Regions from separate parts of the Nissabacter archeti genome, predicted to be linked through region 1. Evidence: predicted binding sites of a transcription regulator. Region 1 holds the regulator's gene; the other holds the start of a gene.
What was found. The regulator PurR, encoded in region 1, represses purine synthesis genes. The targets are predictions, from matches to a motif close to CANGCAAACGTTTGCNTG.
Positions count from the first base shown of each region.

Region 2: the regulator PurR is predicted to act here: its motif matches at 3,902-3,919, upstream of glyA (serine hydroxymethyltransferase).

Region 1 is NZ_JAERKB010000009.1:111,969-119,783, forward strand. It holds gene cfa (cyclopropane fatty acyl phospholipid synthase) at 1-1,001, opposite strand, end outside; gene punC (purine nucleoside transporter PunC) at 1,349-2,557, opposite strand; gene punR (DNA-binding transcriptional activator PunR) at 2,686-3,591, shown strand; gene purR (HTH-type transcriptional repressor PurR) at 3,676-4,701, opposite strand; gene cydH (cytochrome bd-I oxidase subunit CydH) at 5,029-5,118, shown strand; gene JK232_RS14315 (C40 family peptidase) at 5,179-5,970, opposite strand; gene JK232_RS14320 (Grx4 family monothiol glutaredoxin) at 6,398-6,742, shown strand; gene rnt (ribonuclease T) at 6,838-7,533, opposite strand; gene gloA (lactoylglutathione lyase) at 7,618-7,815, opposite strand, start outside.
Region 2 is NZ_JAERKB010000012.1:103,728-111,542, forward strand. It holds gene csiE (stationary phase inducible protein CsiE) at 1-1,141, shown strand, start outside; gene JK232_RS17110 (3-phenylpropionate MFS transporter) at 1,148-2,293, opposite strand; gene glyA (serine hydroxymethyltransferase) at 2,547-3,800, opposite strand; gene hmpA (NO-inducible flavohemoprotein) at 4,134-5,327, shown strand; gene glnB (nitrogen regulatory protein P-II) at 5,370-5,708, opposite strand; gene glrR (two-component system response regulator GlrR) at 5,997-7,337, opposite strand; gene qseG (two-component system QseEF-associated lipoprotein QseG) at 7,352-7,815, opposite strand, start outside.

The DNA.
Region 1 (7,815 bases):
TGCGGCCACGCCGCCAGGAAGCGTTCATACCACGCCATCAGCGTGCGGTCATAATCCGCGCCGAAGTTATGCCAGTCCTCCATCACAAAGACGCCCTCACTGGCCTGGGCGATATGTTTCACGGACGGCAGGCAACCGTTGGGGAAAATGTATTTGTCGATCCACGGGTCCACCGTCATATCGGTCCTGTTGGCCCCGATGGTGTGCAACAGGAACAGGCCGTCCGGTTTCAGGTTACGCGAGACCACATCGAAATAGGTCTGGTAATTCTTCGGCCCCACATGTTCAAACATGCCGACAGACACAATCCGGTCAAACTGCTGGTCCAGGTCGCGGTAGTCCTGCAACAGGATAGTGACATCCAGCCCCTCGCAGCGCTGCTGGGCGAGTTTCTGCTGTTCGGCAGAGATCGTCACGCCGCTGACCGACACGCCGTAATGGCGCGCGGCAAACGCCGCCAGCCCACCCCAGCCACAGCCGATGTCCAGCAGGGTCATGCCCGGCTTCAGCTGCAACTTCTCGCAGATCATGCGTAATTTGTGCTCCTGTGCCTGCTCAAGCGTTTCCGCTTCCTTCCAGTAGCCACAGGAGTACTGCATGTAGGGGTCCAGCATCAGGGTAAAGAGGTCGTTGCCGAGATCGTAATGCTCTTTGCCGACGATCCAGGCACGTTTCTTGGATTGCAGGTTGGTCAGGCGGGCGGCGGCAATGCGCAGGGTATCTTTCAGGTGGTGCGGGAGCTTCCGTTCCAGCCCGGCGGCAATGACACGGTGGAAGAACATATCCAACCGTTCACACTCCCACCAGCCATCCATATAACTCTCGCCCAGGCCGAGCGAGCCGTCCTGTAACACGCGTTTAAAAAAATCGGGATGATTAACCTTGATATCGAAAGGCCGGGAGCCGTTGATTTCGATATCGGCCATGCTGAGCATCTCATGGGCAATGCGGTACCACTGATTATCCTGGATGCTTAGATCTTCTATACACGATGAACTCATAGCTTCTCCATCACCTTTCTTCTGACTTATACCTGCAAGGAAAAGCAGCGGCAATTTGCAGGCGTATACGAGAATCCGCGGTTACCCGCCGTATCTGATATCCGACTATGAACAGAGGAAAATGCAGGAAGAACCCCGGATCGCCAACAGAGCCCGAGAGCAGGCGACGGAGATGTCATCCTTGATAAAGCGGGCGCTTTCCGCGCGCACCAAACATGCTGTAATAAAAGTTTTGTAAAAGCGTTATTTTTATGGGTTGAAACCGAGTATAAGCGCGCCGGAAACGATACTCAACCGCAAATCGCTTCCGGGCTTAATATTATTTAAGTTATTATTAACTAAGGTAATTATGCCGCCTGGTTACTGTTTTCACGACGGGCGGACGGCAGGTGTCGCTGTGAGGCCACCCCACGTTGCAAGAAAAAGCCCAGGGCCGCTAACCCCACTGTCATTAACATTACCGTCACCGTCGCCATCAGCGGCCGGCTGATAAACGCCGACACTGCCAGGCTGGCCACAAAGCATAATCCGAGTTGCAGCGCGTTCTGTAAGGCGGCGGCCTTACCGGTACTGTGCGGGAAAGGCAGCAAGGCATTAGCCACAATTATGGGATAAAGCGCGCCATTTGCCAAAGCCATCACACAAAAAGGCACCAGCAACGCCGCCAGGCCCGGTTGCGCCAGCAACGCCAGCAAGAACAGCGCCACAATGCTCAGGCCATACCCGGCCAGCAGCCACGGCACCAGGAACTTGCCGTCACGGCGGCTGACCACCATCCGGCAGCCGAACCCGCCCAGCAGGAACGCAAAGGTCTGCGGCACATAGCTCAGGCCGATATCATCCGGGCTGTAACCCATCGCATGCAGGATGAACGGCGACCCGGTCAGCCAGGCGAAAAAACCGGCGGAGCAGGCGGCATACATCAGCACATTGCCGCTGAACACGCGGGAGTTAAGCAGCGTCCACAGGCTGGTTTTCGGTGCGTTGGCCGCACCGGCCGCGGGGGCGGCCGCTTTCAGCCGTAATGTAGGGATCAGCAGCAGCAGCGTTATCGCCAGCAGGGCGAGGAAAATACTGCGCCAGCCGAAATGGTTCAGCAGCCACGCCCCCAGCAGCGGGGCAAGGGCCGGGGAGAGCGCCACCAGCGGCATAATCGTGGCAAAGACTTTTTTGCTCTGCTGGGGGGAGTAACGATCCACCACCAGTGCCTGCCAGCTCACGGCGGCAGAACAGACGCCGATGGCCTGCACAAAGCGCATCAGCCAGAGCTGGTGGGCGTTCGTTACCCACATCATGCCGGCGCACCCGGCCGCAAACAGCAGCAGGCCCAGCACCAGCACCGGTTTACGGCCGATGCGGTCAGAGAGCGGGCCCCAGATCAGCTGGGCGCAGGCGAAGCCGGCCAGAAACAGGCTCAGGCTGGCACTGATGGCATTGGGGGAGAGCGCGAGATCTTCCTGCATCAGCGCAAAGGCGGGCAGGTACATGTCCGTGGCCAAAAAGCCCAGCATACTCAGGACAGCAAGATAGAGCAGGAAAAAGGGGGAACGAGTCATAAGTAATCTCAATATTTTATTCAGAGGCAATACATAAATCCTATATCGTCGCGCACTCTACGGTAGCGTCAGTGGGTTGTGAAACGGTAAAATTTGCACCATGCTGTGAAAAAAATTGAAGGCAGGATATGTGGTCTGAATACTCTCTGGAAGTGATTGATGCCGTGGCACGTACCGGCAGTTTCAGTGCGGCCGCGCAGGAGCTGCACCGCGTGCCTTCTGCTGTCAGTTATACGGTGCGCCAGCTCGAGCAGTGGCTGGCGGTTGAGCTGTTTGAGCGCCGCCACCGGGATGTGGTGATTACCGAAGCCGGGCGGGTGTTTGTGCAGGAGGCGCGGCTGCTTATCAAAAAAATGCAGGCTACACGCCGCCAGTGCCAGCAGGTGGCGAACGGCTGGCGCGGCCAGCTCAGCATTGCCGTGGACCGGATTGTCCGGGCCGACCGTACCCGGCAGTTGGTGCTGGATTTTTACCGGGAATTCCCTGACATGGAACTGCTGATCTCACCCGAAGTGTTTAATGGCGTGTGGGATGCCCTGGCCGACGGGCGGGTGGATGCCGCCATCGGGGCCACGCGTGCCGTGCCGGTGGGCGGCGGTTACCGTTTCCGCGATATGGGGTTTATGCCGTGGCACTGTGTGGTCAGCCGGGGGCATCCGCTGGCGCAGCAGGCGGGGCCGCTGACGGACGATCAGCTGCGGCCCTATCCGGCACTGTGCCAGGAAGACACCTCGCGCAGCCTGCCGAAACGCGATACCTGGACGCTCGACAACCAGCGGCGGCTGGTGGTGCCGGACTGGACCAGCGCGCTGGATTGCCTGCTGGCCGGGTTATGTGTCGGCATGATCCCGGCGCACATGGCGCAACCGCTGATTGACCGCGGTGACCTTACCGTGCTGACGCTGCACCAGCCATTCCCGGACAGCGCCTGTTGCCTGACCTGGGCGCAGGAGAAATCGTCACCGGCGTTGGTATGGTTGCTGGATTATCTGGGGGAGAGTGACACGCTGAACCGCGAGTGGTTACGTGGATGAAACGCAGCGCGGGTAAAAAGCTGGGCGGGTAAAAGGTGGCGCGGGTAAACGCCGGGGGCGGGCTGGATGCCCCCGGCTCACGGATTACCGGCGGTAATCGCGGTACGGGCCGTCTGCCACGGAACGGCGTTCGACCAGTTTCGGGTGGACTTCAATGGTCTGCGGGTCTTCACGCTTGCTGGTGATGCGATCCAGCAGCATGGCAAAGGCGTTCTCGCCCAGGCGCTCTTTGGGCTGGTGGATGGTGGTCAGCGCCGGGGAGAAGTAACGCGCGTTGCGCACGTTGTCATAACCGATCACGGAGACGTCCTGCGGCACACGCAGGCCCAGCTCATCGGCGGCGCAAATCGCGCCCATCGCCATGATGTCGCCGCCGCAGAACACCGCCGTCGGGCGCTGTTTCTGGGTCAGGATCTGGTGCATCGCCTTATAACCTGATTCCGGCTCAAAATCGCCCTGAACCACCCACTCTTCGCGTACCGGAATATTGGCCTCTTCCATCGCCTTCAGGAAGCCCTGATGCCGCCCGCCGCCGGTATTGCGCGACAACTGGCCGGGGATAATGCCGATGTCGCGGTGGCCGCGTTCAATCAGGTAACGCCCGGCCAGATAACCGCCCTCAAAGGCGTTATCAATAATCGAGTCGGTAAAATCGCTGCGCGCCGAGCCCCAGTCCATCACCACCATCGGGATGTTGCGGTACTCTTCCAGCATGCCGATCAGCTGGTCGGGGTATTCAGAGCACATCACCAGCAGCCCATCGACACGCTTTTGCGCCAGCATCGCCAGGTAAGCCTGTTGTTTGTCGAGGTTGTTATGGGAATTACACAGGATAAGCGTATAGCCTTTGCTGTAGCAGCTGTTCTCTACCGCCTCAATCACTTCAGCGAAGTAGGGCGCTTCGCTGGAGGTCGCCAGCAGGCCAATCGATTTTGTATGGTTGACCTTCAGGCTGCGCGCGACGGCGCTCGGCGAATAGTGTAATTCCTTAATGGCAGCCCAGACTGCCGCCTTAGTCTCTTCAGCGACAAAACGTGTTTTATTAATGACGTGTGACACGGTAGTCGTGGATACGCCGGCACGTCTGGCGACATCTTTAATCGTTGCCATGGAAAGAATGACTCCTGATAGTACGTGTTACAGCACGTAACTATTATGTTAATCGTTTGCCTGCGTTTATTCTCCTGCCCGCTGAAAGAATTGCAGTGGATTCTGGGGGGAAGGAGCGGTCATCTTCGCTGAACTAAGCGGTGGGGCATCGCAGCCGGCCGGGTACGCAGTGCGTAAACCGCGAATTTTCACTCATTATGGTGAAAAGGGAAAGAGGAAAATTGTGCCGTACACCCCGAAAGTGTTTAGGAATTTCTTTAAATAGTGTGAGAATAGGGTCGGCACACTAAGTGTGTGGTTTTCTTGTGGTTCACCAAGGAGAGAATAATGGACAGTGATTTGAAAATGTCGCTTTTGACCACTGTGGGCGCGCTGACAGTGATTTTACTCTTCAGCTTTACCGCCATCCTGCACTGAGGCTGGCCGGGCTGATAAAAAAACGCCGGAGATCCGGCGTTTTTTACGGGTGCGCTTTACTCAGCGGATGGTTTTTGGCGTCATCACCCGGCGGGCGCCGACGTAATGATCCTGCCAGTAATCATTGTCCAGGAAACTGATGCGGATATCCTCACCGGTACGCGGTGACTGGATAAACTTGCCGTTGCCGAGGTAAACCCCCACATGGTCAGCGGCACCGCGGTTATTGATGCGGAAGAACACCAGATCGCCGGTTTCCAGCTCACCACGTTTGACCGGTGCAGCATCGCGCAGGTGGTACATCTCATTGGCGGTGCGCGGCATACGGATTTTCATGACGTCTTTATAGGCGTAATAGACCAGGCCGCTGCAATCAAACCCGGTATTGGGTGAGGTACCGCCCCAGCGGTAAGGCTTGCCGACCTGGTTCATCAGCTTGGCCATCGCAGTCTGCTTGGCATGCTGGTAGCGTTTTTTATGCGCCGGGCTGAGGGTCAGCGGTTTGCTGAGCTGGGCCAGTTCCTGCGCGTCCGCGCCTTTGGTGCGGTGGCGGCCATACCCTTTTTTGTACCCTTTCTTTGGCGGGGTGACCTTGACCAGCCGGGTCGAGGCCGTTTTACGGCTTTTGCCGCTTTTGGTGGTGACGTTAACCACCCGTGACTTTTCCGTCCCGGTGCTTTTCTTTTTGGCACTGGTTTTCACCGGCTTTCGCTTTTTGCGCTCATCCGTTTTGGCTTCGCTGACATGGCTTTTACGCTGTTCAGCAGAAACACGGGCGTGCGGCGACGCATGTGCCAGATTCATAAACAGTTGTGTCAACAACAGGACAAAAAGCGTGACGATTAAACGCATAGTAACGCTACCAAAAGTGGCCCCGGAAAGAACGTCAAAGGAGGCTCAGTATTCCTGAAACCTGCCGTACAAAAAAGCACGAAACGCATCGATTCTAATTCATATTGTCAGAAAACGTTAATAGCTTTTTTCACAAATGAAAAAACAGTGCCGTTTGCTGCTATTTTATTCTCTGCTCAACGGGTTAGCGTGCAAAAGTGCCCGCGGAACGGCCCGGTTTTACAGGTGAAAAGCCCCGCTTAAAAATGTTATTCTCAATGAATGTTTATTGATTACGGGCAGCCACGCCCCCGCGCGTTGGCCGGGTTAGGGGAAAAACCCTGTAAAAAATGGCGTTTTTATCCCATAGCTGCCATCGTTACAATAGACCCAGTGCCGATTTGACGTGACGCATAACAGCCAGCTTATGGCGTGAGGAAGCAAGACAATGACGACGACGATTGATAAAATTCAGGCCCAGATCACTGAAAACCCGATCCTGCTCTACATGAAAGGCTCACCGAAGCTGCCGAGCTGCGGCTTCTCCGCTCAGGCGGTACAGGCGCTGTCAGCCTGCGGCGAGCGTTTTGCCTACGTGGACATCCTGCAAAACCCGGACATCCGCGCAGAGCTGCCGAAATATGCCAACTGGCCGACGTTCCCGCAGCTGTGGGTAGACGGCGAGCTGGTAGGCGGCTGTGACATCATTCTGGAGATGTACCAGCGTGGTGAATTGCAGCAGCTGATCAAAGAGACGGCTGAAAAGCACAAGTCTCAGGAAGATCAGCAGTAACCGGGCCGGGCGGGCAACCGCCTGTCAGGTAAAAAAAGGCGGCCTCAGGGCCGCCTTTTTTATGGGTAAAAGCAAGTTGCCGGAAGGGCAGGCCCTCAGGCATCCGCCTCCGGTGCCTCTTCCGGCGTGGCCAGCGGCCAGCCGCCCAGCCGTTTCCAGCGGTTGACCAGCTCGCAGAACAGCAGCGCCGTCTGTTCGGTGTCATAAATCGCGGAGTGCGCCTGGGTGCTGTCAAACTCAATGCCGGCGGTGATACAGGCTTTGGCCAGCACCGTCTGCCCCAGCACCAGCCCGCTCAGCGCCGCGGTGTCAAAGGTGGCAAACGGGTGGAACGGGTTGCGCTTCAGCCCGGCGCGTTCGGCAGCAGCCATCAGGAAGCTGTGATCAAAGGTGGCGTTGTGCGCCACAATAATCGCCCGGTTACAGTTCTGCTCTTTCATGCCTTTGCGCACCGCTTTGAAAATCGCGTGCAGCGCATCATATTCACTGACGGCCCCCCGCAGCGGGTTATGCGGGTCAATGCCGTTGAACGCCAGCGCTTCAGGTTGCAGCAGTGCCCCCTCAAACGGCTCAACATGGAAGTGCAGGGTTTCATCACGCATCAGCCAGCCGTCGCTGTCCATACGCAGGGTTACCGCGGCAATCTCCAGCAGGGCGTCGGTGCGGGCGCTGAAACCGGCGGTTTCAACATCAATAACGACGGGGTAAAACCCGCGGAAGCGGCCACTCAGGGCGTTGAGATCACTTTTATCAGCCATCAGTTTCTTATCTTGTCCGAATTCAGCGCGCATTATGGCAAATTTTTGCAGCGGATGCAGGCGGGGAACGTCCGGAAGGGGAGAAACGGGTGCGGAGCCGCACCCGTCAGGGGAAAATCAGTTGCCCAGGCCGTGGCCGGCGTGGCTGTTTTCGATCAGTTCAATTTTGTAACCGTCTGGATCTTCAACAAAGGCGATCACGGTAGTGCCGCCTTTTACCGGGCCGGCCTCACGCGTGACGTTACCGCCTGCGTTGCGGATCTGGTCGCAGGTTGCGGCCACGTCATCCACGCCCAGCGCGATATGGCCGTACGC
Region 2 (7,815 bases), on a different contig from region 1:
CCGGCTGGATGTGGCCGCGGTTGCCGCGGAGATCCAGCGCTTCCACCATCTGGATCTCATCCTTGATGAGGCCGGAACCTGCCGCATTACCGGCACCTCACTTAACCAGCGTTTATGCTTTTTCCACTGGTTACGGCGCGCCCTGCGTATTTCCCCCGATTTCACCACCCAGCAGGCCGCCCTCGCCCTGCATCAGGGCATGGCGGCGTTTCATCAGGCCGGGGCCGAAGAGACCGACCGGGTGTTGCATACCCTGATTGAGCAGGCGGAAGTCCGGCTGCGACGCCCGGTAAATGACCGTGACCGGCACTTTCTCTGCCTGTTTATCAAATATTGCCTGAACTGCCACCACCAGCTCTGCCACCCCGGTTTTACCCCCCCTCAGCTGACATGGCTGCGGCAGAAAAGTGAGTGTGATGCGGCGGGCTACCTGGCCGCAGCGCTGGCTGAGCGCTTTGCCCTGCCCCCGTGTGAGGCGGAGCGCGATTTCCTGACACTGCTGTTTACCCTGCTGAAAACCCACAGCTATGACAGCAGCGACTCGCCGGAAGACCAGCACTTGCAGGAGCAGGTTCACCGGCTGATTGGCCGTTTCCAGCAGATTGCCGGCATGAGCTTCAGCAGCCGCGAGGGGCTGGCCGGCCAGTTGTTTACCCATCTGGGGGCGGCTATCGAGCGTTGCCGGTTTGACATCGGCATCGATCACACCTTGCTTGAAGAGGTCACGCGCATGTACCCCCGGCTGATGCGCACCACACTGGAAGCGCTGGAGGAATTTGAAGCCGCGTATGACCTGCGTCTTTCGCCGGAGGAAGTGGGGTTAATTACCATCTGTTTCGGGGCCTGGCTGATGCACGGCAGTGCATTGCAGGAGAAGCAGGTACTGTTGCTGACCAACGGCAATCCGGAGCTGGAAACGGCGGTGGAACAGCACATCCGTGACGCGACCCTGTTGCCGCTCTCCGTGAAGTACCTGCCGCTTTCGCATTTCCTGCGCCAGGGGCCGCCGCAGGGGGTGACGCTGGTGGTCACCCCCTACCCGGCCGATGAACCGGCAATTACCATGCCGATCCTGCATGTGGAACTGCCGCTGGAAAAGGCGCAGCGGATGCAGATCCGCGCCCTGTTGGAAAGCCCCTGACGCGGCTTACCGGCCTGCGGGCTGCACCTTCGGCCGCAAGAAGATGGCCGGCAGCGCCACCAGCGCCATCACCCAGAACACCTGCTGGTGAATATGCTGGAACAGGAAACCGGCCAGCACCGTCATTACCGCAATCCCGCCGCCCATCGCCAGTGCTGAATAAGCGGCTTGCAGGCGGATCACTTCACGCGGGTCACGCGCAGAGATAAAGCGCATCGCCGCCAGGTGGCACACCGTAAAACTGCCGCAGTGCAGAAGCTGCATCACCACCAGCCACGGCAGGCCAATAAAGCTGCCCATCAGCGCCCAGCGCACCACCCCGCAACAGGCGGAAAGCAGCAACAGGTGTCGGGCGCTCCAGCGGGAGAACAACTGGCGGCTGAAGGTGAATACCAGCACCTCCGCCACTACCCCGAGTGACCAGAGATAGCCCACTACCGAGGCCGGGTACCCCGCCTCCTGCCAGTACAACGCGCTGAAGCTGTAATAGCCCGCGTGCGCCGCCTGTAACAGCGTCACGCACAGCAGGAACTGGCGTACCGGCGGCTGGCGCAGCAACTCCCGCCACGGGATTGCCCCACGCTCTGCGGCCTGGGCGTCAGCTTTCGGCGGCACGGCCGGGCGCAGCAGCATCCCGAGCAGCATCGCCGCCAGCCCGGCCGTCAGGGCTGACAGAATGGCACCATGCCCGAACACAGCAATCATTTTGCCGGTAAACGCCGAGCCAATCACAAATGCCAGCGATCCCCAGACCCGCACTTTGCCGTAGTCCAGGGCGATTTGCCGCTGCCAGGTGGCCGCCAGCGCGTCACTCATCGGCACCAGCGGGCCGAAAAAGAGGTTGAAACCGGCCATCACCAGCATCAGCCAGGCCCAGCTGCTGCCAAACCAGAATCCCACACAACAGGCCAGCGCCAGCAGGGCAATCAGGCGCAACGCCGCCACCAGCTGGGACGCCTCTTTCACTGCCGGGGCCAGCAGCAGCGTGCCGGAGAAGCGGGCTACCATCCCGATGCCGAGCAACAGCCCGATGGCTTGGGCATCCAGCCCCTCGCCTTTCAGCCAGGTAGCAAAAAACGGCAAAAAGATGCCGTAAGCGAAGAAATAGGTGAAGTAGCTGAGCCCCAGCCAGTACGAGGATGGCAAAACCATGGTATCTCCGATAACAGGCAGAGCCGGTCAACGCCGCGCTGCCTTGCGCCGGGCACATCAGCACCCGTTCCTGTTGGTGAGCGGCCACGCCCGGTGGTCAGCCGCGCATGGGCTGCACCGGAGTATAGGCAAAAAAGGCCGTCCGAAAAATGTCCGGGTGAAAAAGTCCGGGCGAAAAAAAGGTACTGCCGGGCAGTACCTTTTCTGTCAGTGCATGAGCGTGCAGGCAGGGCCTGCTCCGGTCAGCGGGCGGTTATGCGTAAACCGGCAGGCGGGCGCAGATGGCCAGCACTTTCTGTTTCACACGTTCAATGGTGGCTTCATCATTGATGTTGTCCAGCACATCACAGATCCAGCCGGCCAGTTCGCGCACGTCATCTTCATTGAAGCCGCGGCGGGTCACTGCCGGGGTACCGATGCGGATGCCGGAGGTCACGAACGGGCTTTTCGGATCGTTCGGCACGCTGTTTTTGTTCACGGTAATGTTGGCGCGGCCCAGGGCGGCATCCGCTTCTTTACCGGTCAGGTTTTTGTCCACCAGATCCATCAGGAACAGGTGGTTTTCCGTGCCGCCGGACACCACTTTATAGCCACGCGCCAGTACCACTTCCACCATCGCTTTGGCGTTTTTGGCGACCTGCTGCTGGTAAGTTTTGAACTCAGGCTCCATCGCTTCTTTCAGTGCCACCGCTTTACCGGCAATCACATGCATCAGCGGGCCGCCCTGGCCGCCGGGGAACACAGCGGAGTTCAGCTTCTTGTACAGATCCTCATCACCGCCTTTCGCCAGGATCAGGCCGCCGCGCGGGCCTGCCAGGGTTTTATGGGTGGTGGTGGTCACGATATGGGCATGAGGCACCGGGTTCGGGTAGACACCGGCGGCCACCAGGCCTGCCACGTGCGCCATGTCCACAAACAGGTACGCGCCGATGCTGTCGGCAATCTCACGCATTTTTGCCCAGTCAACGGTACCGGAGTAGGCTGAGAAACCGCCGATGATCATTTTCGGCTGGTGCGCCTGCGCCTGACGGGCCAGATCGTCATAGTCGATTTTGCCGGTCTCATCGATGCCGTAAGGCACCACGTTATAGAGTTTGCCGGACAGGTTAACCGGGGAGCCGTGGGTCAGGTGGCCGCCGTGGGCCAGGTTCATCCCGAGGATGGTGTCACCCGGTTGCAGCAACGCCGTGTAAACCGCGAAGTTAGCCTGGGAGCCGGAGTGCGGCTGGACGTTGGCGTAGTCTGCGCCGAACAGGGCTTTGGCACGGTCGATCGCCAGTTGCTCAACGATGTCGACATACTCGCAGCCGCCGTAGTAGCGTTTGCCCGGATAGCCTTCAGCGTATTTGTTGGTCAGCTGAGAACCTTGTGCCTGCATCACACGCGGACTGGTGTAGTTTTCAGAGGCAATCAGTTCAATATGTTCTTCCTGACGCACGACTTCCTGCTCCATTGCCTGCCACAGCTCGGCATCATAATCGGCAATGTTCATTTCACGCTTTAACATCTGCTTCTCCTGACTCACACGCAATTAAACGACCCCCAACGGGATATGCGGCACAGTGTAAACTGTTTTTGCCTGCGGCCATAGGGTTGCGGCCAGCTTTTTACGCAAACGGTTGGCTTCCCGCCCGGCAAGGCTTTCCCCATTAACTTCTCACTAAATCTCACCGGCTGTTCTCTCGGTAATAAAGCAAATTTTTCACCTTTGGAAGCCATCTCTCATTATTACAAAACCTTAACAAATCAACGGCTATTTACAAGCGATCGGCCGCGCTATAAGATGCATTTAAAATACATCATTTATAATTCTGACGCCGCGCGTCTTCAGGAGCACCTCATGCTTGATACCACCACCATCGCCACCATCAAATCGACCATTCCTGCTCTGGTGGCGACCGGCCCCGCCCTCACCGCCCACTTTTATGACCGTATGCTGGGCCGCCACCCTGAGCTGAAACATGTGTTCAACATGAGCCACCAGATGAAAGGTGATCAGCGTGAGGCACTGTTTAATGCCATTTGTGCCTATGCGGCCAACATTGAAAACCTGCCGGCTATCCTGCCGGCGGTGGAGAAGATTGCGCAGAAACATACCAGCCTGAACATCCGCCCGGAGCAGTACGCGATTGTGGGTGAGAACCTGCTGGCGACGCTGGATGAGTTGCTCAGCCCCGGCCAGGAGGTGCTGGATGCCTGGGGCAAAGCCTATGGGGTACTGGCCGACGTCTTTATCCAGCGTGAAAGCCAGATCTACCAGCAGACTGCGGCCAAACGCGGCGGCTGGGAAGGGGTGCGGGCGTTCCGCATTGTGGCAAAAACGCCGCAGAGCGAGGTGATAAGCAGCATTGAACTGGCACCGGTAGATGGCCAACCGGTCGCCGATTACCAGCCGGGGCAGTACATTTCGGTTTATATCCGGGATGAAGCCTTTAACGAATACCAGCAGATCCGCCAGTACTCGCTGACGCAAAGCCCGAATGGCCGCAGCTACCGGATCGCAGTCAAACGTGAGGGTGGCGGTAAAGCCTCCAACTACCTGCATGATGTGGCGCAGGTCGGCACCGTGGTTAACCTGGCGGCACCGCACGGCGATTTCTTTATGGACGTGACGCCGGAAACGCCGGTGGCGCTGATCTCCGCCGGGGTGGGCCAGACCCCGATGCTGGCCATGCTGCACACGCTGCATGAGACGCAGCACCGCGCGCCGGTCTGGTGGCTCCATGCCGCGGAAAATGGCCGTGTCCATGCGTTCGCGCAGGAAGTGGCGGATATCGCCGCGAACATGCCGGGTTTACACCGCCATATCTGGTATCGCGTCCCGGCTGAGGGGGATGTACAGGGTGAAGGGTATGACACAGAAGGGGTGATGGATCTGGCGCCGCTGGCCGGGACCCTGCGCAATCCGGCGTTGCACATCTACCTGTGCGGCCCGGTGGCCTTTATGCAGTTCGCCGCACGCCAGCTGCTGGAGATGGGCGTCAGCACCGATCGCCTGCACTATGAGGTGTTCGGCCCGCATAAAGTGGTTTGATAAAGCGCGGGCGGGAGCCATCCCGCCCGGTGACGGGAGGCGTCAGATCGCCTCTTCGTCCTCTTCGCCGGTACGGATACGCACCACACGCAGCACATCAAACACAAAGATTTTCCCGTCACCGATTTTACCGGTCTGCGCGGTCTTCATGATGGTTTCGACACAGGTATCCACGATGTCGTCAGCCACCACAATCTCAATTTTCACCTTCGGCAGGAAATCCACCATATATTCCGCGCCACGGTAGAGTTCAGTGTGGCCTTTCTGGCGGCCAAACCCTTTCACTTCCGTCACCGTCATGCCGGTGATCCCGACTTCAGCCAGCGCCTCACGGACATCATCCAGCTTGAATGGCTTAATAATCGCGTCAATTTTTTTCATGGCGAACCCTTTCTTTTACATAATATGCGGCTAAAGCCGGAGGTTGTCGTCTGGCGCCGCGCCCTGTTGCGACAGGCCGGACATGTCCGGCTGCGAAGAGCAAAGACCTGTGGCTGTGAAAGCCGGCGTCCTGATGGCGGCATCTCTTATGGGGTGCTGCCGGGCTTCAAGTATGGCATCTGCCCGGTATCCTGCCCCGCCATGTGCCCAGTGACGGGCAACAGGCTTGCGAGTGTAAAGCATTCCGGCCAGTTTGTTTAGCCGCAACGCCCTGCACCGCACGTGCATTTACTCTTTAAAGTCATTGGCATCCAGCTCGTGGCGCGACAGCAGCTTGTAGAACTCGGTGCGGTTGCGCCCCGCCATCCGTGCGGCCTGGGTGACATTGCCCTTGGCGATTTGCAGCAACTTGCGCAGATAGTGCAGCTCGAACTGGTTGCGCGCCTCCGCGAAGGTCGGCAACACGGTGTTCTCCCCTTCCAGCGCCTGCTCCACCAGCGCATCGCTGATCACCGGGGCGGTGGTCAGCGCCACACACTGCTCTATCACGTTGACCAACTGGCGCACGTTGCCCGGCCAGCCGGCGGCCATCAGCCGCCGCATCGCATCCGCGGAGAAGCTGCGCACAAAGGGTTTATGCCGGGTTGCCGCCTCGCGCAGCAGGTGATTGGCCAGCAGCGGGATATCCTCCGGCCGCTCATTCAGCGCAGGCAATTTAAGGTTAACCACATTCAGCCGGTAGAAGAGATCTTCACGGAACTCGCCCTTGGCCATCACTTTCGGCAGGTCACGGTGGGTGGCGGAGATAATCCGCACATTCACGTCCAGATCCCGGTTGCTGCCGAGCGGGCGCACTTTGCGCTCCTGCAATACCCGCAGCAATTTGACCTGGAGCGACAGCGGCATGTCGCCAATCTCGTCGAGAAACAGCGTGCCGCCCTCGGCGGCCTGGAACAGCCCTTCCCGCTGGCTGACCGCGCCGGTAAAGGCGCCTTTGGCGTGGCCGAACAGTTCAGACTCCAGCAATTGCTCCGGCAGCGCCCCACAGTTAATGGCGATAAACGCATTTTTCGCGCGCGGGCTGGCCGCGTGGATCGCCTGTGCCAGCACCTCTTTGCCGGTGCCGCTCTGGCCGTTAATCAGCACGCTGACATCCGATTGCGCCACCATTCTAGCCTGCTCCAGCAGGCGCAGCATCAGCGGGCTGCGGGTCACGATCGCCTCCCGCCAGCGCTCATCGGTGGCGGAAGCGGTGGTCAGCGCCAGCGCCTCATCAATCGCTTTGTAGAGCGCATCGCGGTCCACCGGTTTGGTGAGGAAGCTGAACACGCCCTGCTGGGTGGCGGCCACCGCATCCGGGATCGAGCCGTGGGCGGTGAGGATAATCACCGGCATCCCGGGCTGGTGTTTCTGGATCTCCGCGAACAGCGCCAGGCCGTCCATTTCATCCATCCGCAGGTCGCTTATCACCAGATCAATCTTGTCACGCGCCAGCAGCCGCAGCGCCTCCTGGCCGCTTCCGGCGGTGGTGACGCTGAAGCCCTCACTGGTGAGGCGCATCCCCAGCAGTTTCAGCAGGCTGGGGTCATCATCGACCAGTAACAGATTGGCGGGTTTGCGTTGGGTCATCTCCCTGACGCTCCTTAAGGGTTGGCGGAGGTGGACGCCCGGCTGCCTTGCGCGGCGGGCGGCGTGTAGGTGTCATCCGGCTCAACCGGGCGGGCGCTGCCGCGGTTTTCGCCGCTTTCCGGCAACTCCCCCTGCAACTGCTTGCGCGAGGAGAGCTGGCGTTCGATATCGGTGAGGTTTTCCAGCTTTTGCCGGGTGTCATTGAGTTTGTTTTGCAGCAGCGCCTGCGTCTGGTGCAGCGCCGTCAACTGGCTGGCGGCGAGTTCCTGCGCGCGCTGCGCTTTGGCCCGGTCATCATTCAGCACAATCTCCAGATTCTGGCGCTCGCGCCACAGTTGCACCAGCGGCCGCAGCGAGCCGGGCATCTGTGCGCGGTGCTGGTTCACTTTTTCCAGCAGCAGACGGCGCTCACCGGGCGATGGCGCAGCGCTGGAGAGCAGGATCCCCTGCCGGAAGGCGTTCTCCCAGCCGGTCACGT